Regions from separate parts of the Stenotrophomonas sp. 2201_Sma genome, predicted to be linked through region 2. Evidence: riboswitches for the same ligand, from Rfam matches in the RefSeq annotation. Region 2 holds a riboswitch; the other holds the start of a gene.
What was found. A riboswitch is a leader RNA that binds a small molecule or an ion and turns the genes downstream of it on or off. The one in region 2 is predicted to bind cobalamin.

Region 1 (11,635 bases), 220 kb from region 2:
GCGCCGATGTGCCAGTATTCCGCCGAAGACGGGCGCGCCAGCGATTGGCATGCCATGCATCTGGGCAACCTGGCGCAATCCGGTGCCGGCCTGCTGATCCTGGAAGCGACGGCGGTTGAGCCGCGTGGACGCATCAGCTGGGCCGACCTCGGCCTGTGGGATGACGGTACCGAAGCTGCGCTGGCACACGTGCTGGCCAGCGTGCGGCGCTGGTCGCCGATGCCGCTGGGCATCCAGCTGGGCCATGCCGGCCGCAAGGCCTCGGTACAGCGTCCCTGGGACGGCGGTGGCCAGCTGCCGGCCGATGATGCACGTGGCTGGACCACGGTGGCGCCGTCAGCGCTGCCGTTCCATGCTGCCGATCCCGCGCCGCAGGAACTGGATGAGGCGGGCATCGCGGGAATCGTTGCTGCCTTCGCCGCCAGCGCGGTGCGCGCCGAACGCCTGGGCTTCGAACTGATCGAAGTGCATGCCGCGCACGGCTATCTGCTGCACCAGTTCCTGTCACCGCTGAGCAACCGGCGCATCGATGGCTACGGGGGTTCGCTGCCCAATCGCCTGCGCCTGCTGGTAGAGGTATTCGATGCCGTGCGCGCGGCAGTGTCCGACAAGGTGGCCGTCGGCGTGCGCATCTCCGCCAGCGACTGGGTCGACGGTGGCTGGGATCTGCTGCAGAGCGAAGCGCTGTCCCAGGTGCTGGACGCGCGTGGCTGCGATTTCCTGCACGTCTCCAGCGGCGGCCTGGATGAGCGCCAGAAGATCAGCGTCGGGCCGGGCTACCAGGTGCCGTTCGCGGCCGCGATCAAGGCCAAGGTGCGCATGCCGGTCATCGCGGTGGGGATGATCACCGAACCGGAGCAGGCCGAATCGATCCTGCGTCATCGCCACGCCGATGCCATCGCCCTGGCCCGCGGCATCCTCTACGACCCGCGCTGGCCCTGGCACGCGGCAGCCGCGCTGGGCGACAGTGTGGTGCCGGCCGCGCAGTACCTGCGCTGCGAGCCGCGTGAGGCACGCGGCGTGTTCACCCCGCGCTGAAGGTCATGCCCGCCAGGCCGGCGGCAGGCCGGCCTGCAGGTGATCGAACAGCGCACGGATCCTGGCGGTGAAGTCGCGGCGGTCGCTGACGCAGAAATAGACCTCCATCGGTTCCGGGCGCCATGCGCTGTCCGCGCCGAACACCGCCTGCAACCGGCCATCGCGCAGAAAGGGATCGGCCACGAAGGCCGCCAGCCGGGTGATGCCGGCACCGGCCGCGGCCAGTTCGGCCAGCGCGTCGATGTCATCGCACACCATGCCGGGCGGCAGCGGCGCATCCGCGCGCTGGTCGCCCTTGCGCAGGCCCCAGCGCAGAGGCCGCCCATCGGTGGGGAAACGATGCAGCACACCCCGATGGCCGCGCAGATCGGACGGCTCCTGTGGCCAGCCATGCGCCTGCAGGTAGGCAGGCGAGGCGCAGAAGACGAAGGGAATGCGTGCCAGCGGCCGCGCCACGACGCCGTCCTCCAGCTGCGCACCGATGCGGATGCTGGCATCGACCGCCTCCGGACCATGCTGCACGGCCCGGTCGGACAGCCGCAGTTCCAGCTGCAGCTGCGGATAGCGTTGCTGCAGTGAAGGCAGCAGGGGCGCCAGCACGTGGCGGCCGAACGCGCGGCTGCTGGCGATGCGCAATGGCCCGGCCGGCTCGATGTCACCGCTGGTGACCAGGGCCTGCGCCCGCGCCAGATCGGTTTCGATGTGGCGCACCTGCGCCAGGTACAGCGCACCGGCCTCGCTCAGCGCCAGCTGGCGCGTGCTGCGGTTCAGCAGGCGCACGCCCAGGTGTGCCTCCAGGCGATGGATGTTCTGGCCGACGGCGGTGGCGCTGATGCCAAGGCTGCGGGCCGCAGCGGCAATGCTGCCGGTGTCTGCGGTGCGGGTGAAGCTGCGGATCAGCTGCAACAGGTTCATGACCCGCCAGCGTGCCACGAAAGCCCGCCACGATCACTTGGAACTGTCCGAAGTGGTTCGTTGCATCGGTGACAATGGATCACGCGGGCGGGGTGCTGCCCTACACTTGCAGGATGCGACCCGATTCCATCCTCACCCTGTCCTGCCCCGACCGTACCGGCATCGTCTACCGCGTGTCGGGCCTGTTGTTCGATCATGGCTGCAACATTCTCGACGCCCAGCAGTTCGGCGACGAGGAAAGCGGCCGCTTCTTCCTGCGCGTGCATTTCGACCGCGACGCCAGCCTGCCCCTGGACACGGTACATGCGTCCATGGCGGCACTGGCCCGCGAGTTCGGCATGGACTGGCAGCTGCAGGACGGTCGGCGTCGTGCGCGCCTGCTGGTGCTGGTCAGCAAGCAGGGCCACTGCCTGAATGACCTGCTGTTCCGCGCGCACAGCGGGCAGCTGAAAGTGGATATCGCGGCAGTGGTGTCCAACCATGCCGATTTCGCACCGCTGGCTGCGTCCTACGGCGTGCCGTTCCACCATCTGCCGGTGAACGCGGATACGCGTGCGGTGCAGGAGCAGCAGATCATCGATCTGGTCGAACACGAGCGTATCGACCTGGTGGTGCTGGCGCGCTACATGCAGATTCTTTCACCCACCCTGTGCCGCGCGCTGGCCGGCCGGGCGATCAACATCCATCACAGCTTCCTGCCCAGCTTCAAGGGCGCGCAGCCCTATCACCAGGCGCACGCGCGCGGGGTCAAGATCATCGGCGCCACCGCGCACTATGTCACCGAGGATCTGGACGAAGGTCCGATCATCGAACAGGACGTGGCCCGGGTCGATCATGCGATGACGCCGCGCGACCTGGTACGCCTGGGCAGCGATACCGAATCGCAGGTGCTGGCGCGTGCCGTGCGCCGCCATGTGGAGCACCGCATCCTGCTCAACGGGCACCGCACGGTGGTGTTCCGCTGATACCTGCCCGGCCGGACGTGCGTCAGAGGATCCCAATCCCCGCAGTGCCCAGTGCTTCGCGCACCATCCCGTCGTTGGCCTCGGTCACCGGCCGGGTCAGGTCCCAGAGGAATTTCACCCTGAAGCCGGACGTGGCTGCGTCCTGCGCGCTCCACAGCACGCAGTAGTCGCGGGCCAGGCCACAGACGTGCACCTCGTCGATGCCGCGCTCATGCAGCCAGCCGGCCAGGCCGGTGGCGGGGCGCCCGCCATCGGGGCCGTGGTTCTCGCGGAAGGCGCTGTAGGAATCCACCTGCTGGCGGGTGCCCTTGCGCAGGATCAGGTCGGCCATGTTCCAGTCCACCTGCGGATGCAGGGCGGCACCGGCGCTGCCCTGCACGCAGTGGTCCGGCCACAGGGTCTGCGGTTGCGCATGCAGCAGGATCGTTTCGAACGGACGATGGCCGGGGTGCTGGCTGGCGAACGAAGCATGGTCCGCGGGATGCCAGTCCTGGGTGGCCACTACGGTGCGGTAGCGGCGCTGCGCCAGCAGCTGCGCGATCGGCGCGACCAACGCATCGCCGCGGTCACAGGCCAGCGCGCCACCGGGCATGAAGTCCGGCTGCAGATCGATCACCAGCAGGGCGACAGTGGCGGGCAGGGTGGGCATGGACGTTCCAGCGCGGCGGAAGAGGCGACCAGCGTGGCCGCCCCCTCGCCACACGTCAATCGCCCTGCGGCGTTTCGTTGTCCTGGCCGTAATACAGCAGCCCGATCCGGATCCGCTCGCGGCCGGTCTCCCGGCGGTGCCGGTTGGCATCGCGCAGCGAGTACACGCAGCCACAGTACTCCTGCTGGTAGAACCGCTCGCGCTTGCTGATCTCGATCATGCGGCTGGCACCACCGCCCTTGCGCCAGTTGTAATCCCAGTACTGCAGGCCCTCGTAGCGCGCCGCGGCGCGGATGCCGCAGTCATTGATCTGCGCCATGTTCTTCCAGCGCGAGATGCCCAGCGACGAGCTGATGGTGTCGTAGCCGTGCTCATGCGCGTACAGCGCCGTGCGCTCGAAGCGCATGTCAAAGCACATCGTGCAGCGGATGCCGCGCTCGGGTTCGTTCTCCATGCCGCGCGCGCGGCTGAACCAGTTGTCGGTGTCGTAGTCGCAGTCGATGAAGGGGATGCCATGCTGCTCGGCGAAGCGGATGTTCTCCTGCTTGCGAAGCTCGTATTCCTTCACCGGATGGATGTTGGGGTTGTAGAAGAAGATCGCGTAGTCGATCCCGGAGGCGGTGATCGCCTCCATCACTTCGCCGGAGCAGGGCGCACAGCACGAATGCAGCAGCAGGCGCTTGCCGTCGGCGGGCAGGGACAGGGTGGGGCGTTGGAGCTCGGTCATCATCAGGTACCGCACGGACCGCCGGCAACGGCGGCGGCCCGTGCATCAGGGTGGAGAGACAGGTCAGGCGACGCGGGCGTCAGCGTGCTCGGCACGCAGTTCCACTGCGGCGGCAACCAGTGCCTGCAGTGCAGCGCGGGTTTCCGGCCATCCGCGGGTCTTCAGCCCGCAGTCCGGGTTGACCCACAGCTGCTCCGGCTTCAGCACGGCCAGCGCCTTGCGCAGCAGGTCCACCATCTCCGCCTTGTCCGGCACGCGCGGGGAGTGGATGTCATACACGCCCGGGCCGATCTCGTTGGGATAGTTGAACTTCACGAAGGCATCCAGCAGTTCCATGCGCGAGCGCGAGGTCTCGATCGAGATCACGTCCGCGTCCATTGCCGCCACCGAGTGGATGATGTCGTTGAACTCCGAATAGCACATGTGGGTGTGGATCTGGGTGGCATCGCGCACGCCGCTGGTACTGATGCGGAACGATTCCACCGCCCAGTCCAGGTAGGCGCGCCAGTGAGCACGGCGCAACGGCAACCCCTCGCGGATGGCCGGCTCGTCCACCTGGATCACGCCGATGCCGGCTGCTTCCAGGTCCTGCACTTCGTCCCGCAGGGCCAGCGCGATCTGCCGGCAGGTCACATCGCGTTCCTGGTCGTCGCGCACGAACGACCACTGCAGTACCGTCACCGGACCGGTCAGCATGCCCTTCATCGGCTTGTCGGTGAGCGATTGCGCGTAACTGGACCAGCGCACCGTCATCGGCTGCGGGCGGCTGACGTCGCCGAAGATCACCGGCGGTTTGACGCAGCGCGAGCCATAGCTCTGCACCCAGCCGTTGCCGGTGAAGGCGAAGCCTTCCAGCTGCTCGCCGAAGTACTCGACCATGTCGTTGCGCTCGAACTCGCCGTGGACCAGCACGTCCAGGCCCAGCGCTTCCTGCACGCGTACCGCATGCGCGGTCTGCTGTTCCAGGAAGGCCTCGTACTCGGCCAGGCCCAGCTTGCCGGACTTGTGCCGGGCCCGTGCCTCGCGCACCTCCAGCGTCTGCGGGAAGGAACCGATCGTGGTGGTGGGCAGCAGCGGCAGCTGCAGCGCCGCATGCTGCGCTGCGCGGCGCTGCGGGTAGGCGGTGTGCCGCTGCGCATCGGCAACGGTCAGCGCGGCCAGGCGTGCGGCCACGGCCGGGTTGTGTACGCGTGGCGAGCGACGACGCCCCTCCAGCGCAGCGCGGTTGGCAGCCAGGCCTGCTTCCGCATCCGCCCTGCCATCGAGCGCGTCGGCCAGCAGGCGCAGTTCCTGAAGCTTCTGCCGGGAGAACGCCAGCCAGCCCTTCAGTTCGTCATCAAGCTTCTTTTCCAGCGCAAGATCCACGGGCGTGTGCAGCAGGGAACAGGACGGTGCCAGCCAGAGCCGGTCGGCGCCGCGGTCCACCTGGGCAAACCGGGCCAGGATCAGTGCGTTGTCCAGATGGGTGCGCCAGATGTTGCGGCCGTTGACCAGGCCGGCCGACAGCACGCGCTCGGCCGGCAGCGCCTTCAACACGGCGTCCAGCTGCTCCGGCGCGCGCACCAGGTCCACGTGCAGTCCGTCCACCGGCAGGCCGGTGGCCAACGCCAGGTTGTCCTCGAGCGCACCGAAATAGGTCGCGACCAGCAGTTTCGGACGCCGTGCCGTGGCCAACCGGGCATAGGCGCGCTCATAGGCTGCCTGCGCATCGGCGTCGAGATCCTGCACCAGCAGCGGCTCATCCAGCTGCACCCAATCCGCACCGGCGTCGGCCAGCTGGCCGAGCAGCTGCACATAGGCCGGCAGCAGGGCATCCAGCAGGTCCAGTGCGGCGCTGCCGTCGGTGGTCTTGGACAGCAGCAGGAAGCTCACCGGCCCCAGCAGCACCGGACGGGTGTGGATGCCCAGCGCCCTGGCCTCGTTGAACTCGGCCAGCGGCTTGTCACCGCGCAGGGCGAAGGCCTGGCCCGCGTGCAGTTCCGGCACCAGATAGTGATAGTTGGTGTCGAACCACTTGGTCATCTCCAGCGCGCGCAGGTCGATGCCATCGCGCTGCAGGCCACGGGCCGTGGCGAAGTAGGCGGCCAGTGGATCGTGCGCGGCCAGTTCGCGGTAGCGTTCGGGAATGGCATCGAACAGCCATGCGGTGTCGAGCACCTGGTCGTACAGGCTGAAGTCGTTGCTCGGCGGTACATCGACGCCGGCCTCGATCTGCAGCTGCCAGTGCCGGGCACGCAGCGCCGCGGCGGTGGCCTGCAGGGTGGCGGCGTCGTCCTCGCCGGCCCAGTGGCGTTCGAGCGCCCGCTTCAGTTCGCGCTTGGCGCCGATGCGGGGAAAGCCCAGGTTGGTAACAGTGGTCATTGCAGCGTGTCCTCATTGCATATCGGCATTGAGGAACGAAGGAACCGCAGGACGACGCGTGCCGTTGCCGGCCCACGGGCGTCTTGCCAGCGACCTTCGCCCCCGCGGGCGAACCGGATGCCGTGAAAAGGACGCACGTGGCCGCGCACCCTGCAGGCGCAGGACGACGACGGCCCCGGCAACCTCCCCGCGGAGATTCCAGGTCGAGTCAGGGGACGGTCGTGTCCCCCGGCCGGGGCCGGTATTCGGGCTGTTGGACGCGGGCCGCAGCCCACCTACTACCTGCCGCTTCCCAGGCGCGAGCCCAGTGCTATTGGCAGGATTCGTTTCCATTCACCGCTGCGGGGCAGCTCCGGAATGGGCGCGCGAAGCGCCTTCACCGGATTCCCGTTTAAATTCATCCCTTCATTCGCATGAAGAGATGAATACCTTCGGCGTGCACAAGGTAGGCCGGTTGGCAGCAATGGTCAAGGCCCGGGATCACACCACCGGGATGTGGCGCCTTTCTCAGGCAGTGAGAGGCCGGCTTGCGATACTGGCAACCGACGGACGGGAGGTGACGTGTGGCGGCGAAGTACTGCGATCTGGTCATGAAAGGTGGCATCACCAGCGGCATCGTGTACCCCAATGCGGTACTGGCGCTGGCGCGCGAGTATCGCTTCAAGAGCATCGGTGGCACCTCGGCAGGCGCCATCGCCGCCGCGGTGGCGGCGGCGGCGGCCTATGGTGATCGCCGCCAGCAGGCGGGCGAGCCGCTGCCCGGCGATGCCGGGTACGGTGGATTGTCGGCGGTGTCGGCGCAGCTGTCGCGGCGCGGGTTCATCTACGGTCTGTTCCAGCCGGCGCGCGGCGCGCGTGCAGCCTATCGGCTGCTGGTGGTGCTGACCGGCAATGCAGGCTGGCCCCGCAAGCTGCTGTGCCTGGCCATCGCCGTGTTCCAGATCGCGCCGCTGGAAGTGCTGGTGTCGCTGGCATTGCTGCTCGCGCTGGGCGCGTGGGGCGGCGGCTGGAGTGGAGTGGCGGCAACCTTGCTGCCGTCCCTGCTGTGCGCCTACGGCGCTGGCGTGGCCGGGGCCGCGCTGCGGGTCGCGCGGGTGGCACGACGCAATCTGCTGGGCCTGTGCAGCGGCCTCGGCAGCGACGCGCGCCGGCCGGCGCTGACGGAATGGTTGCACGGCTGCCTGCAGCAGCTGTCAGGCAAGCCGGCCGATGTGCCGCTCACCTTTGCCGACCTGCACGATGCGCCGCGCTATGCCGACGAGCCGGACAGCCCGCATGCCATCACCCTGCAGATGATCACCACCTGCGTATCGCACAACGAACCCCGCACGCTGCCGCTGGGCGGCGCGCAGTTCTGGTTCCTGCGCGAAGAGTTCGACCAGCTGTTCCCGGCCAGCGTGGTGCAGTGGCTGGTCAACCATGCGGGTCCGCCGCTGGGCGTGGATGGACGACTCTATTACCGCCTGCCGCAGGGGCCGCAGCTGCCGGTACTGGTGGCAACGCGGATGAGCCTGAGTTTCCCGTTGCTGATCAGCGCAGTGCCGCTGCATGAGCCCTCGCGCCGCGAGCGCCGCTGCGAGCCTGGAGCGACCGCCTCCGATCCGGAACACAACGTGGCCGACAGCATGGAGGGGCTGACCAGTGCCGGCCAGGCCTGCGGCCCGGTGATCACCGCCTTCCGGATCTGCTGGTTCTCCGATGGGGGCATCAGCAGCAACTTCCCGATCCATCTGTTCGACGCGGCGCTTCCGCGCTGGCCGACCTTCGCCATCAACCTGGTCTATCCGCAGCATGCGGAGGAGGTCAGCTCCGGCGGCAATGCACGGCAGGCGCTGGAGCGATCGGTGTTCCTGCCCAGCGAAAACCGTCATGGCTGGCAACGCACCTACCAGTCCATCGCCGCACCGGTGGCCGCCGGCGAGCTCGGCCGTTTCCTGTTCGCGGTGGTGGCAACCATGCAGAACTGGCGCGACCTGCTGCAGGCGCGTGCTCCGGGCTATCGCGACCGCATCGTGCACGTGACCCTGCAGGGAGACGAGGGCGGCATGAACCTGGACATGCCGCAGGAGGTGCTGACCCGCATCGCCGACAAGGGCAGCCTGGCCGGTGCACGCTTCTGCGCGTTCTCCTTCGAGAATCACTACTGGATCCGCTGGCGCAACCTGGCCTCGGCCTACCAGCGTTACACGCTGGAAGTGGCGCGTACCGACGATCCCGCGCAGCAGGTGCTGGCCTATCGGGCGGCGTACACGATGGTGGCTGCCGGCGTGCCGTCGCCGCCGTCGTACAAGCTGGGCTCGGAGGACAAGCGGCTGGCGTCACAGCAGTTGTGGGGGCTGATGGTGGAGCAGGGCCGCAGCTGGGAGGATCTCGGCCCGGACCTCACCGACGGCGCACCACGGCCGCTGCCGCAGATGAAGGTGACGCCGATCTACTGACCGCTGCCGCAGCCGATTGAACTGTTCCGGCGGGTGCCGACCTTGGTCGGCACGATCTGATCCCTGCGGTGGCTCATCGCCAGGATTCAACCGTGTCGACCAAGGTCGACACCCACCAGGGCAATGCGTCGTTCTGACAGCTTGCGGAGATCTGTCGAAGGCGGGGTGGGTCCGGTTGCGGGGGCGTGAGCGCCATGGATGGCGCGACCGAGGCTACATGGACGTACTTGCGCCGTCCCCCGCAACCGGACCCGCCCCGCCATCCCACGGAATGCCAGCTTTTGCCGTTGCCGTTGCTTCGGCCTGTGCAGGTGCAGGGCGCAGCCCTGCCGAGCCAACCCTATCGCCCCGGCAGCTGCGCGAACGCGCGCTGCATGCAGTCCTCGCGCGGGCACACCCGGCAACCCGGGCCGATCGACACCGAATTGCCGGGGCTCTGCACATCCAGCCCCAGCGAATACACCAGCCGCTCGGCATGCTGCAGGTCGCAGCCCAGCGCCACTGCGAAGGTCTTGCGTGGTTGGCCGTGACCAACCGGGCCGCTGCTGACCTGCCGGGCCAGCCAGAAGTGGCGCCGCCCATCGGGCATGCGCGCGGTCTGGGTCAGGATGCGGCCGGGCTGGTTGAACGCCTCGTAGACGATCCACAGCGGGCATGAGCCACCCACCTGCGAGAAGTGGAAGTCGGTGGCCGAGTGACGCTTGGAGACGTTGCCGGCGCGGTCCACACGGATGAAGAAGAACGGCAGGCCGGGCGCGCTGCGGCGGGCCAGCGTGCTCAGCCGGTGGCAGACTGCTTCGAAGCCGACACCGAACTGGTGCGCCAGCAGCTCGATGTCGTAGCTGCTGGCTTCGGCCGCACGCAGGAAGCGCAGGTAGGGCATTACCAGGGCCCCGGCGAAATAGTTCGACAGGCCGATGCGCGCCTGCGCGATGCGCGCCTCGTCGCTGAATCCGGCGCGGGCAATCACCGCATCGATCTGCGGCAGGTAGCCATGCAGTGCCAGTTCGGCGGCCATCTGGAAGGCCTGCTGGCCCGGCTCCAGGTAGTCCGGCAGCCACAGCCGGCGGGCACCGGCATCGTAGTGGCGCTTCTCGCGCCCGGCCTGCAAGGCAGTCACTTCCACCAGCACGCCGTGGCGATCGGCCAGCAACTGGCGCAGGCGCGGGGCGACGTGCCCCGGCGACAGTCCCCATTCGGCAAACAACCGCTCGGCCAGCTCATCCAGCTCTGGGATGTGGTTGTGCATGCGGTTGAAGAACTCGCGCACCTGGTCGCCCGCCGGCAGGGTGCTGCCGGCACCGGGTTCGCCCAGCTGGAACTCCAGTGCGGCGGCATGTTCCCGCAACGCCAGGTGGCGGCGATGCAGGTCCAGCAGCGCCCGGCTCACCTGCGGCAGGTTGCCGGCCAGTGCCCGCAGCTCGGTGGCACTGACGTCGGCCAGCCCCAGGTCCCGCAGGGTTTCGGCCAATGATTCCTGCAATGCCGCGGGTTCATCCTCGTCGAACAGGGCGGAAACGTCGCCCAACACCTCCCCCAGCTTCTTCTGCACGGCGGGCGTCAACGGGCGCTTGTTGCGCTCGATCTGGTTCAGGTAGCTGGCAGACAGGCCCAGGGCGCGGGCCAGGTCGATCTGGCTGTAGCCGCGCTGCTCGCGCAGGCGCAGCAGGCGCAGGCCCAGCTGGCGCTGTGAGGACGGCAGATTCACAGAATTAACAGGAATCGTGAGGGGTGTTGGCCAGATTAAGCGGATTCAGGCCGGAAATCGAGGCGGCGGCTGTGAATAATGCCAAGCATCTTTCGCACCCCTGGATGTCGTCATGACTGTTGCAGCGCCCCGTATCCGCATGCTGATCGATGGCCAGTTCGTCGAATCGGCGACCTCCCACTGGCAGGACGTGATCAACCCGGCCACCCAGGACGTGCTGGCCCAGGTCCCGTTCGCCACCACCGCTGAAGTGGACGCTGCCGTGGCCGCCGCCAAGGAAGCGTTCAAGACCTGGCGCAAGACCCCGATCGGCACCCGCGCGCGCATCTTCCTGAAGTACCAGCAGCTGATCCGCGAGAACATGAGCGAGCTGGCGCACATCCTCACCGCCGAACAGGGCAAGACCCTGCCGGATGCCGAAGGCGATGTGTTCCGCGGCCTGGAAGTGGTCGAGCACGCCGCCGCCATCGGCAACCTGCAGCTGGGCGAGCTGGCCAACAACGTGGCCAATGGCGTGGATACCTACACGATCATGCAGCCGCTGGGCGTGTGCGCCGGCATCACCCCGTTCAACTTCCCGGCGATGATTCCGCTGTGGATGTTCCCGATGGCCATCGCCACCGGCAACACCTTCATTCTCAAGCCGTCCGAGCAGGACCCGATGGTCACCATGCGCCTGGTTGAACTGGCGCTGGAAGCCGGCATTCCGAAGGGCGTGCTGAATGTGGTCCACGGTGGCGAGGAAGTGGTCAACGCGATCTGCGACCACCCGGACATCAAGGCGGTCTCCTTCGTGGGTTCCACCCGCGTGGGTACCCACGTGTACAACCGTGC
Region 2 (11,635 bases):
GCCATCGCATCGTCGGCTCGCTGCGCGACGCGCACGCCCTGCTGCTGCCGCTGCTGCCGCGCTTGGCGTAGGCGCGCGCTGCCTTTGCGCCGGGCATGGCCCGGCGCTACCTGAGGCGGTGCTGCCGACTACGCGGTAGCGCCGGGCCATGCCCGGCGACCGTGCAGGCCAATGGCGGGCGATCAGACCCGGCCGAACACCAGGGCCGCGTTGGTGCCGCCGAAGCCGAAACTGTTGGACATCACCGTGTCCAGCACCTGTGCGCGGCTTTCGCGCAGGATCGGGAAGCCTTCCACCGCCGGGTCCAGCTCGCTGATGTTGGCCGAGCCGGCAACAAAGCCATCGCGCATCATCAGCAGGCAGTAGATGGCTTCGTGCACGCTGGCCGCGCCCAGCGAATGGCCGGACAGCGCCTTGGTCGAGGACAGCGGCGGCACGGCCTCGCCGAACACCTCGCGGATCGCGTTGAGTTCGGTGACATCGCCCAGCGGGGTCGAGGTACCGTGCGTGTTGAGGTAGTCCAGCGGGCGGTCCACGTTCTGCAGTGCCATCTTCATGCAGCGCACCGCGCCCTCGCCGGACGGTGCCACCATGTCCGCACCATCGGATGTCACGCCATAACCGATCAGCTCGGCATAAATGCGTGCGCCGCGCGCAACCGCATGATCGTAGTCTTCCAGCACCAGCATGCCGCCACCACCGGCGATGACGAAGCCGTCGCGGTCCTTGTCGTAGGGGCGCGACGCGCTGGCCGGGGTGTCGTTGAAACTGGTCGACAGCGCGCCCATCGCATCGAACATCACGCTCATCGACCAGTGCAGGTCCTCACCACCGCCGGCGAACATGATGTCCTGCGCGCCGTGCCGGATCATGTCCGCGGCGGCGCCGATGCAGTGCGCCGACGTCGCGCAGGCCGCCGACAGCGAGTAGCTCACGCCCTTGATCTGGAACGCGGTGGCCAGGCACGCCGACACGGTGGAGCACATCGTGCGCGGCACCATGTACGGGCCGACCTTGCGCACGCCACGTGCACGCAGCAGATCGACCGCGCCGATCTGCCACTCGCTGGAGCCGCCGCCGGAGCCGGCGATCAGGCCGGTGCGCAGGCCACTGACCTGCGCCTCGTCCAGCCCGGCATCGGCGATGGCATCGCGCATGGCGATGTAGGCGAACGCTGCTGCATCGCTCATGAAGCGCTTCTGCTTGCGGTCGATCAGGGCGTCCAGGTCGAGGTCGACACGGCCGCCGATCTGGCTGCGCAGGCCCGCTTCGGCGTGGTCGGCCAACGCGGTGATGCCGGCACGCCCCTCGCGCAGTGCGGAAGAGACGGTATCCAGATCATTGCCGAGGCAGGACGTGATGCCCATGCCGGTGATGACGACACGACGCATCAGAAGCTCCCGGTTTCGGTGAACAGGCCCACGCGCAGGTCGCGAGCGTTGTAGATCTCGCGATCGTCCACATACATGCGGGCGTCGGACTGGGCCATCACCAGCTTGCGGTTGATGACGCGCGTGATGTCGATCTCGTAGCGCACGCGCTTGGCGTCCGGCAGTACCTGGCCGGTGAACTTGACCTCGCCGCAGCCCAGGGCGCGGCCCTTGCCGGGAGCACCCAGCCAGGTCAGGTAGAAGCCGGTCAGCTGCCACATCGCATCCAGGCCCAGGCAGCCGGGCATCACCGGGTCGCCGATGAAGTGGCAGCCGAAGAACCACAGGTCCGGGCGGATATCCAGTTCGGCGCGTACCATGCCCTTGCCATGCGGGCCGCCGTCCTCGCGGATGTCGGTGATGCGGTCGAACATCAGCATCGGGTCGTTGGGCAGACGGCCGGCGGCGGCGCCGAACAGTTCACCGCGTGCGCTGGCCAGCAGCTGGTCGCGGTTGAACGCGTGGAGACGAGTCATGAAACGCAATCCTGGAAGCGACGAACAGGGATACAAGTGCTCGAGAATGCCCGTGGAAGCGCTGCCGATCAAACATTTCAACCGTACGCAACCGTAGTGTTTTCAATGGAATACGCGCATCCTGTTGATGTGCAACGACCATACCTCGGCGTGTGGCCCACCCACGCCGAACCCGCCCCGTACACCTGACATGACCCGACTGCGCAAGATCATCCACGTCGACATGGACGCCTTCTACGCGTCGGTGGAGCAGCGCGACGATCCCTCACTGCGCGGCAGGCCGGTGGTGGTGGCGTGGCGCGGTGCGCGCTCGGTGGTATGCGCGGCGTCCTACGAAGCGCGCGTGTTCGGCGTGCGTTCGGCGATGCCGGCGATGCGTGCCGAGCGCCTGTGCCCGGACGCGATCTTCGTGCCGCCGGACTTCGCGCGTTACGCGGCCGTGTCGCGCCAGGTGCGCGAGATTTTCCTGCGCCATACCGACCTGGTCGAGCCGCTGTCGCTGGATGAGGCCTATCTGGACGTGACCGAGCCGAAAAGTGGCATCGAGCTGGCAACCGAGATCGCACGCACGATCCGCGCACAGATCCGCGACGAGACCCAGCTGACCGCTTCAGCGGGCATCGCGCCGAACAAGTTCCTGGCCAAGATCGCCTCGGACTGGCGCAAGCCCGATGGCCAGTTCGTGATTCCACCGCAACGGGTGGACGCATTCCTGGCGCCGCTGCCGGTCAGCCGCGTGCCCGGCGTGGGCAAGGTGATGGAAGGCAAACTGACGGCGCACGGCATCATCACCTGCGGTGACCTGCGGCAATGGGCGCTGGCGGATCTGGAAGACGCGTTCGGCAGCTTCGGCCGCAGCCTCTACAACCGTGCACGCGGCGTCGATGAACGGCCGGTGGAGCCGGACCAGCCGGTGCAGTCGATCTCTTCCGAGGACACCTTTGCCGAGGACCTGCTGCTTGAAGACCTGGGCGAGGCCATCGTGCAGCTGGCAGAGAAAACCTGGAACGCCACGCGCCGGACGGAACGCGTGGGCCACACCGTGGTGCTGAAGCTGAAGACGGCGCAGTTCCGCATCCTTACCCGCAGCTTCACCCCGGACCGCCCGCCGGAATCGATGGAGGAGCTGCGCGATGCCGCGCTGGCGCTGCGCGCGCGCGTGGACCTGCCGGCCGACACGCGCTATCGCCTGGTGGGCGTCGGCCTGGGCGGTTTCCGCGACAAGGAACCGGTGGTGCAGGGGGAGCTGTTCGAGCAGGCGTCGAACGATCCGCACCGCCCCTGACCGCGGTCCTGCCTCACGGCCACTGCATTTCGCCCTTGGCCACCTTCGCGCTCAGCTGCAGCGACTCCACGCCCTCCAGCCGCGGGTAACGCGCCTGCATCGCCTTCACCAGCGCCTGGCTGTCCTTCGCTTTGGCCGCTTCCGCGTCGAACGCACGGATGTACCCGGCGGTGAAGCGCAGCGCACTGGCGTCCAGCGCCGCCCCTTGCGCGTAATGGCCCGGTACCACCACCTGCGGCTTCAGTGCCTGCAGTCGCTGCAGGGTCTGCAGCCAGTCGGCATGCGACTTCGGGGTCTGCGTGTCGGCCATCCACACATGCTCGCCGGCGACCACGGGGATGCCACCGACGATCGCGCGCAGTGAAGGCACCCACAGCACGCTGCGGTCCGGCGTGGGGCCATCGAGTCCGATCAAGGGCAGGCGCTGCCCTTCCAGCAGCAGCGCGTCGCCCTCCAGCACCTGCGGCACAACGATGCGCGCCGGTGCGTCGGCCCCCATCTTCGGGCCCCAGTAGGCACGCTTGCCGGCGTGGGTCTGCTGGATGTGGGCCACGGTCTGCGCCGTGGCGACGATGCGTGCGTGCGGGAAGGCGTCCTGCAGCGTGGCCAGGCCGAAGTAGTAATCCGGATCGCCATGGCTGATGTAGATCGTGGTCAGCTGCTTGCCGCTGGCACGGATCAGCTCGACGAGCCTGCGCGCGTCGCTGGCCGCGAACTGCGCGTCGACCAGGATCGCATCGTGGCGGCCTTCGATCAGCACCGATGACACGGAGAACATCGCCTGCGGGCCAGGATGGAAGTACTGCAGGTGCAACTGTGATTTCGCCGCCGTGGCCGGCGCCGGGGCAGCCGGCGCGGCCAGCAGCGGGGCGCTGGCGAAGCTGGTGACCAGTGCAAGCGGAAGCAGCAGGGCAACGGAACGCATGCGGAACTCCTTGTGCAGCGCCGGGCCATGCCCGGCATGTAGGTCGATCAGTACGCCGCAGTGATGATCTGCTTCGGGTAGGCATGCGCCTCCAGTTCCGCCACGAAGGCAGCGCCATAGTCGGCGTAGCTGATGCGGCTGTGGCCGCTGGCGTCGGCGAGGAAGGCCTTGGCCTGCACGCGGTACTGGCCACGCTCTTCGCCCGGTCCGATTTCCGCGGCCGGCGAGAAGAAGGTCCAGTCGAGGTCGTCTACCGTCTGCAGGCGCTTGAGTGCTTCGCGGTGGGCCAGCGCATAAGGCTTGTATGCCTCCGGGAAATCCGGTGTATCGACCAGCTGGACACCCGGTGCCACTTCCAGGCTGCCGGCACCGCCGACCACGACCAGGCGCGGCACCCCGGCCTTGCGTGCCGCGGCTGCCAGCTGTCCGGCCACTTCGCCGACGCGGCTGATGTCATCGCCCGGACGTGGCCCGTAGGCGCTGGCCAGCACGTCGTGGCCGGCGATGGCCGCGGCCAGCGCGTCGGGATCATCCAGCGCGGCGATCACCGGATGGGCCCCGGCCAGCTCCGCCGGCAGGTCCTGCGTGCTGCGCACGATCAGGGTCAATTCGTGGCCGGCGGCCAGCGCGTGGCGCGCGATCTGGCGGCCGATGTTGCCGGTGGCACCGACGAGGGCGATTTTCATGGCGAACTCCATAAGCAAGGGGAGGGGAAGACGACGGGGCCACTGTAGGACGCTGTAATTGTCCGAAAAACAGCGTATAACGCGCTTGTTTGTTGCATGAATCGAGCAGATGGATCGACTGACCGCCATGACCGTATTCATCGAGGTGGCCGAGCGCGGCAGCCTCACGGCCGCCGCTGAGGTGCTGGACATGTCGCGGGCGATGGTCACCCGTTACCTCGCCGAGGTGGAGGCGTGGCTGGGGGCGCGCCTGCTGCACCGGACCACGCGCCGGGTCAGCCTAACCGGCCCGGGGGAGGCGGCGCTGGCGCGCTTCCGGCAGATGCTGGAGATCGGCGAGGCGCTGCAGGGCGAACTGGCCAGCGACGATCCCGAGCCGCATGGCACGCTGCGGGTGACCGCCAGTGTCTCGTTCGGGCAGAGCCATCTGGCGCGCGCCGTCGCCGACTTCGTCAAGCGTCATCCGGCGGCGCGCATCGAACTGCTGCTGGTCGATCGCACGGTGAATCTGGTCGAGGAGCGGGTGGATCTGGCGGTACGCATCGCCCGGCAGATCGACCCCAGCCTGATCGCGCGACGTCTGGCCACATGCCGCTCGGTGCTGTGCGCCACGCCCGGTTACCTGGAGGTGCGCGGCACGCCGACCGCCCCGGAACATCTGGCCGCACACAACTGCCTGACCCATCACTACGTGGGCAAGAGCCTGTGGCACCTGCACCGCGACGGACGTTCGCAGTCGGTGGCGGTGGGCGGCAACATCAGCGCCAACGAAGCGTCATTGCTGCTGGAAGCCGTTCGCGCCAGCGCCGGCATTGCGATGCTGCCCACCTACCAGGTGGCGCCGTTGCTGCGCAGTGGCGAGCTGGTGGAACTGCTGCCGGCGTATACCCTGGACGAGCTGGGCATTCATGCGGTGTACGCATCGCGTCGCCAGCAGTCGGCGATCATGCGGCGGTTCCTCGACTTCCTGGGCGAGTGTTTCGCCAGCCCGGCCTTCCAGGATCTGGACTGGCGACCGGCGCGTGTGGAACCTGCATGACATCCCGGTGCGATGCGCACACGGCATACAATGAGCGGCCCCACGTCGTACAGGTGCGTTGCGTGTCGTATCCCTATCCGCTGGTCGTATTCGACCTCGATGGCACGCTGGTCGACAGCGCCGCCGATATCGCCGAAGCCCTGAACCGCACGCTGGAGGACATCGGCCTGGCCCGTGTGCCGGAAGCCACCGTGCTGGGCTGGATTGGCGACGGTGTCCGCCGGTTGGTCGAGCAGGCCGTGCATGCCGCAGGGCGGCAGGTCGATCTGGCCGAGGTCATGCCGGTGTTCATGGTGCATTACCGTGAGTGCCTGCTGCGCAGCCCACGCCTGTTCGACGGTGTGGCCGAAGCATTGGCGCAGCTGCGGGAACGCGCTGTGCCGCTGGCCATCTGCACCAACAAGCCTGCAGCGCTGGTGCCGCTGCTGCTGCAGCATCTGGGCATCGGCGATGCGTTCGCGCTGGTGCTGGGCGGCGATTCGCTGCCGCAGCGCAAGCCCAGCGGCGAACCACTGCGGCACATCGCGGCACACTTCGGCGTGCCGGTGGATGCATGCCTGATGGTGGGTGATTCGTTGACCGACTACCGCGCGGCGGAAGACGCGGGAATGCCGATCGTGCTGGTGCGCTACGGTTATCCGCGTGGCCTGGACCTGGCCACCGCAGCTGCGGTGGCGGTGATCGACGATCTGCGCGAACTGCCGGGCCTGGCCGCGCGCATCCCGGTATAGCGCCGGGCCTGCGCCCGGCGCGCCTGCTCATTTCGGCTGGTAGCGCACGCTCAGCTGATACTCGCGGCCCGGCTGGTTGAACCACGCCACGGTCTCGTACCTGCGGTCGAACACATTGGTTGCCCGGGCCAGCAGCGACCACGAGGGCGTGAGCGCGTACTCGGCGCGCAGATCCAGCGTGCCATAGCCGCCGACCTTCACCGTGTTGGCGGCATCGTCATAGCGCTTGCCCGCACCCTGTACGGTCAGGCCGGCACGGAATGCGCCGAAACGGCGATCCACATCCAGCCGTGCCGTCTGCTGTGCACGGCGCGGCAGCCAGTTGTCGAACTGGCTGCTGCCGTTCGTGCGGTTGCGCGGGTCGGTGTAGCTCAGCTGTGCAGCGATGTCGAAACCGGCCAGCACGACACCGCCGGTCAGTTCGGCACCGCGGATGCGCGCCTTCTCCACCTGCTGCATCCTGAAGGTGGCTGCATCGTAGGTGATCAGGTCATCGATGCGGGTCTCGTACACATCCAGGCCCCAGCGCCAGCCCTGGCCCTGCTGCGAAAGGCCCAGGTTGGCGCTCTTCGACTTCTCAGGATCCAGCGTCGGCACGCCACTCCACGGGTCATACAGGTCGCTGAAGGTGGGTGCCTTGAAGGCCGTGCCGTAGCTGGCGTTGATGCGCAGGCCGTGATCCAGCTCCATCGCCCAGCCGACGCTGCCGGTGGCATGGTTGCCGAACTGCTCGTTGTCATCGTTGCGCGCGCTGGCCTGCAACTGGTGCCGGCCGAAGCGCCCCTGGTACTGCACGAACACACCGGTGTTGCGACGGCTGTCGACACGATAGCCGGCACTGCTGCCGCCCAGGTTGTCCTCACTCCAGTCCACACCGGCACTCAGCAGCTGGCCTTCGGCCACGCCGAAGTCGCCCTGCAGCGACGCGCTGTCACGATGCGTCTGCGCGCTGCCATGCACGTCGTCCGCGCCGACGTTGTCCGATTCGTTGTCACTGCGACCGACGTTGGCGGTCAGCACCAGCCGTTCGGCCGGCGTGTAGCGGACCTTGCCGGACAGTACCTGCTGGCGCGTCTCGGAGTAGTTGTAGTAGCCGTCGTAGTGGTTCTGGCCGTCGGCGCGCAGCGCGCTGCCCTCCACCGTCCACTGCTCGTTGAAGTTGTAGCCGCCGCGCAGGCTCTTGGAGAGGTTGCGGTAGCCGTCGCGGTCGGGTTCGTCGGCGAAGCAGCCGGTGAACAGCGTGGCCGAGCCCCGGCAGGCGTCGATGCCATCGGAATGCTGGTAGGCGATGTCGGCGCCGAACCAGCCGCGTTCGCTGCTGCCACCGATGCCGCCGCTGGCCTCACGCAGGCCATTGCTGCCACCGCCCAGCTGCAGATGTGGCGCGAAGTCGCCCTGGTTGCGGCGGGTGAAGATCTGGATCACACCGCCGATGGCGTCGGCGCCATACAGGCTGGACTGCGGGCCGCGCACGATCTCCACGCGTTCGATCTGCGCCAGCGGCAGGTCCTGGATCATCGCCAGGCCGAGATCGGCGCTGTTGATGCGCACGCCGTCGACCAGCACCACCGTGTGGCCGGAGTTGGTGCCGCGCAGGAACAGCGAGCTCTGCTTGCCCAGGCCGCCGGCGTTGGTGAGGTTGATGCCGGCGCGGCCACGCAGCAGGTCCTGCAGCGAAGTGGCCTGGCTGGACTCGATCTGCGTCCGGTCGATCACCTGCGCAGGCGCGATGCTGTCCTGCAGGGCGATGGGGGTGCGGGTGGCCGTGACCAGGATGGGATCGAGCGCGCGGGCGCCATCATCGGCCTGGGCCAACGCGGGCAGGGCGGCCAATACGGCCAGGGAAAGCAATCGGGACTGCAGCTTCATCGGGGGACTCCAGGTGCCACGCACGCCCGCGTGGCGAAGGGGAGGAGCCGCGGAGGCAGGCAAGCGCCGATGCCGCAGGCAGTGCTGCGGACATCCAGCGCCATGCCCACCGCATCGCGACCTGAGGCTTCCGGGCCGGTCTCCGGGCTTGCCGCCAGGCGGCGCGAGGCCACCGTCCAGGCGCCTTCCCATGCTGTTGGCACAGTGGCGGTCTTGCCTGGAACTGACGTGCTTACCGTTGCGGGGGCAGCGCCGGCATGGCGTGGGTTCACGCGTCACCGGCTTCCCGTTTCAACCTGCCGGCCATGCCGCAGGTCACCTGGAAGTGCGCGCAGTCTACGGCATCGGCATGCCCGGTGCGGCGCATATGCGGCAATGTCTGTGGAGCTGATGATCCCCAGCCACTAGAATTGCTGCTTGATCCCGTGGTGCCGTTGCCGATGTCCGCCCGTTTTCCGCTGTCCCCGCGTTGCCTGCACAGGACGCATGCATGATCCTCGACCTGGTCCGCCACGCCGGCAACGGTCGCGACGAGTACCTCGATGGCCGCAGCGATCCACCGCAGCTGGCCCGCCTGCCACAGGAACTGGTGGAGGCCTACGCCACGCAGCCCTGGGAGCGGGTGATCAGCTCGCCCCGCCTGCGGTCACTGCACACAGCGATGGCGCTGGCCACCCCGCGCGGGCTGGACGTGGATGCGGACGAGGAGTGGGAAGAACTCGACTTCGGCGACTGGGACGGGCAGGCACTGTTCGACCTGCCGGAGCAGGCGCTGGCGGCATTCCATGCTGATCCGCATGCGTATCCGCCGCCCAACGGCGAAAGCTGGGGGCACTTCGAGCGGCGCATCGCGCGTGCGCTCGACCGCCTGCTCGACGATGACGACCCGCTGCCGACCGTCGTGGTCAGCCACGGTGGCCCGCTGCGCATGGTGCTGTCACAGGTCTGCGGCCTGCCGATGTCGCTGTGCTGGGCGCTGCGCATCGACCACGGTACGCGCCTGCGGGTCAGGCTGGAGCGTGGCGAGGCAGGCCTGGTGGGCGAGCTGCTGGAGTTGCAGCAGCCCTGATCCGGCCGGCGCCGATCAGTCCTCGTCGGCGCTTCCGGCCACGTTTTCTTCTGCGTCGTCGTCTGCGTCGAATCGCTGCTCGTGCACCGGCCCCGAGGCCGGGCCGGCCGCCTTCAGCGGGTGCGCGGCGATGCGCGCTTCGTAGTCCTGCACCAGCGCCTCGCGCTGCGGCTCGCCCAGTTCCTGCCAATGGCAGTCCAGCAGGGCGCCTTCCAGCGAGTAGAGCAGGTTCAGGCTGGGCTTGAAGCCGGCGCGCTTGACCTTGACGAAGGCACCCACCGCGCCGACGGCGGCCAGATCGTCACGGCTGCGCAGACCGACCTGGCGCAGCCATGCCGCACTTTTCGGACCGATGTTGCGCAGCTTCGGCGCACTCATCCCAACGCCTCGACGAACACGCGCGCGATGGCTTCCAGTCCGGCCTGGTCATCGGCATCGAAGCGACCGGTCTTCGGGCTGTCGATGTCGAAGACTCCGATCAGTTCATCGCCGCGCAGCAGCGGAACGACCAGTTCCGAGCGGGAGGCCGAGTCGCAGGCGATGTGGCCCGGAAAGGCATCGACATCGTCGACGCGCTGGGTCACGCGCTGGCGGGCCGCGGCACCACACACGCCCTTGTCCAGCGGAATGCGCACGCAGGCCGGCAGCCCCTGGAACGGGCCGACCACCAGCTCCTGGCCATCGTAGAGATAGAAACCCACCCAGTTCAGGTCGGGCAGGGCGTGGAAGACCAGCGCCGAGAGATTGGCCGCGTTGGCGATGCGGTCAGACTCTCCATGGACCAGGCCACGGGCCTGTTCAAGCAGCTGGGCGTATTGTTCCGGCTTGCTGCCGGTGAGCGAGGCGTTGGCGAACATGACCGCAGTCTAGCAAGCGTGCCGGGCCAGCGATAATGCACGCTCTGTTGCCCCGCTGGAGCCTTCGATGCCGTTGCCCGCTGCCCTGCCATCCGCGCTGTTCGTCACCGGCACCGATACCGAGATCGGCAAGACGGCGGCCAGCACCGCGCTGCTGCACGCCCTGCGCCGGCGTGGCCTGCGAGCGGTCGGAATGAAACCGGTGGCCAGTGGCAGTCAGGATCTGGGGCAGGGCCTGCGCAACGAGGATGCGCTGGCGCTGCAGGCAGCCAGTCGGCCGGTGCCGGACTACGTCGACGTGAATCCCTATGCCCTGCGGCAGCCGATCGCCCCCGAGCTGGCGGCCGCCGAGGACGGGGTGGACATCGCCCTGGCACCGATCGTCGCCGCGTTCGAGCGCCTGCGTGCCACCGCCGACGTGGTGGTGGTGGAAGGCGTAGGGGGATGGCTGGCGCCGGTCTCCATCCACCTGGACCAGCTCGACATCGTGCGTGCACTGCGTCTGCCGATCGTGCTGGTGGTCGGCCTGCGGCTGGGCTGCGTCAACCACGCGAGATTGACCGCGCAGGCGTTGCAGGCCAGCGGCGTGGAGTGCCTGGGCTGGATCGGCAATCACATCGATCCGGCCATGCAGCGCCAGGACGAGAACGTGGCGACGCTGGTGCAGCGGTTGCCGATGCCATGCTGGGGACGGCTGCCGCACCTGCCGGGCGCCGATGCTCACGCGCTGGCCATGCACCTGCATGATGGCTGAGTTCCTGTAGAGCAGAGCCTGCGACCGGTTGCGATCAACCGGCCGCGAGCTCCCGCGCGAGCGCTCCCAGGCGCTCCACGGCGGCGATGAAACGTGCGTCGAAGGTCTGGCAGCACGACAGCCGCAGGCAATGCCGGTAGCGCGGACCGCGCGAATACACCTGGCCCGGCATGAACACGATGCCCTCTTCCAGCGCCCGCTCGAACAGTGCGCGGGTGTCCACGCCCGGCAGTTCCAGCCACAGCAGGAAGCCGCCCTGTGGTTCCGTAGCGCGTGTGCCGGGCGGGAAATGCTCGGCCACCAGCTGGCGCAGCCGTCCCACCTGCTCGCGATACAGGCGCCGCATGCGGTTCAGGTGATGTTCGTATCCGCTCCCTTCCAGGTACGCGGCCACGGCATCACCCAGCAACTGCGGCTCGCCGCCCGTGGACTGGAACTTCAGCAGGGCGATGCGTTCAGCGAAGCGCCCGCCGTCGAGCCAGCCGATGCGATAGTCCGGGGCCAGCGTCTTCGA

Region 1: another riboswitch for cobalamin. It lies ahead of metE (5-methyltetrahydropteroyltriglutamate--homocysteine S-methyltransferase); the one in region 2 lies ahead of btuB (TonB-dependent vitamin B12 receptor).

Annotation. Positions count from the first base shown of each region.
Region 1 covers NZ_CM151329.1:302,875-314,509, forward strand. The annotation lists gene ACZLIF_RS01310 (NADH:flavin oxidoreductase/NADH oxidase) at 1-1,038, shown strand, start outside; gene ACZLIF_RS01315 (LysR family transcriptional regulator) at 1,042-1,953, opposite strand; gene purU (formyltetrahydrofolate deformylase) at 2,067-2,918, shown strand; gene pncA (bifunctional nicotinamidase/pyrazinamidase) at 2,941-3,567, opposite strand; gene ACZLIF_RS01330 (epoxyqueuosine reductase QueH) at 3,623-4,297, opposite strand; gene metE (5-methyltetrahydropteroyltriglutamate--homocysteine S-methyltransferase) at 4,358-6,655, opposite strand; cobalamin riboswitch at 6,875-7,104, opposite strand; gene ACZLIF_RS01340 (patatin-like phospholipase family protein) at 7,246-9,093, shown strand; gene ACZLIF_RS01345 (helix-turn-helix domain-containing protein) at 9,434-10,795, opposite strand; gene ACZLIF_RS01350 (CoA-acylating methylmalonate-semialdehyde dehydrogenase) at 10,914-11,635, shown strand, end outside.
Region 2 covers NZ_CM151329.1:527,454-539,088, forward strand. The annotation lists gene ACZLIF_RS02415 (HAD family hydrolase) at 1-71, shown strand, start outside; gene fabB (beta-ketoacyl-ACP synthase I) at 183-1,391, opposite strand; gene fabA (3-hydroxyacyl-[acyl-carrier-protein] dehydratase FabA) at 1,391-1,906, opposite strand; gene dinB (DNA polymerase IV) at 2,097-3,191, shown strand; gene ACZLIF_RS02435 (MBL fold metallo-hydrolase) at 3,205-4,116, opposite strand; gene ACZLIF_RS02440 (NAD(P)-dependent oxidoreductase) at 4,164-4,802, opposite strand; gene ACZLIF_RS02445 (LysR family transcriptional regulator) at 4,912-5,841, shown strand; gene gph (phosphoglycolate phosphatase) at 5,904-6,572, shown strand; gene btuB (TonB-dependent vitamin B12 receptor) at 6,600-8,441, opposite strand; cobalamin riboswitch at 8,558-8,779, opposite strand; gene ACZLIF_RS02460 (histidine phosphatase family protein) at 8,932-9,510, shown strand; gene ACZLIF_RS02465 (TfoX/Sxy family protein) at 9,526-9,888, opposite strand; gene ACZLIF_RS02470 (GAF domain-containing protein) at 9,885-10,367, opposite strand; gene bioD (dethiobiotin synthase) at 10,435-11,121, shown strand; gene ACZLIF_RS02480 (aminotransferase-like domain-containing protein) at 11,156-11,635, opposite strand, start outside.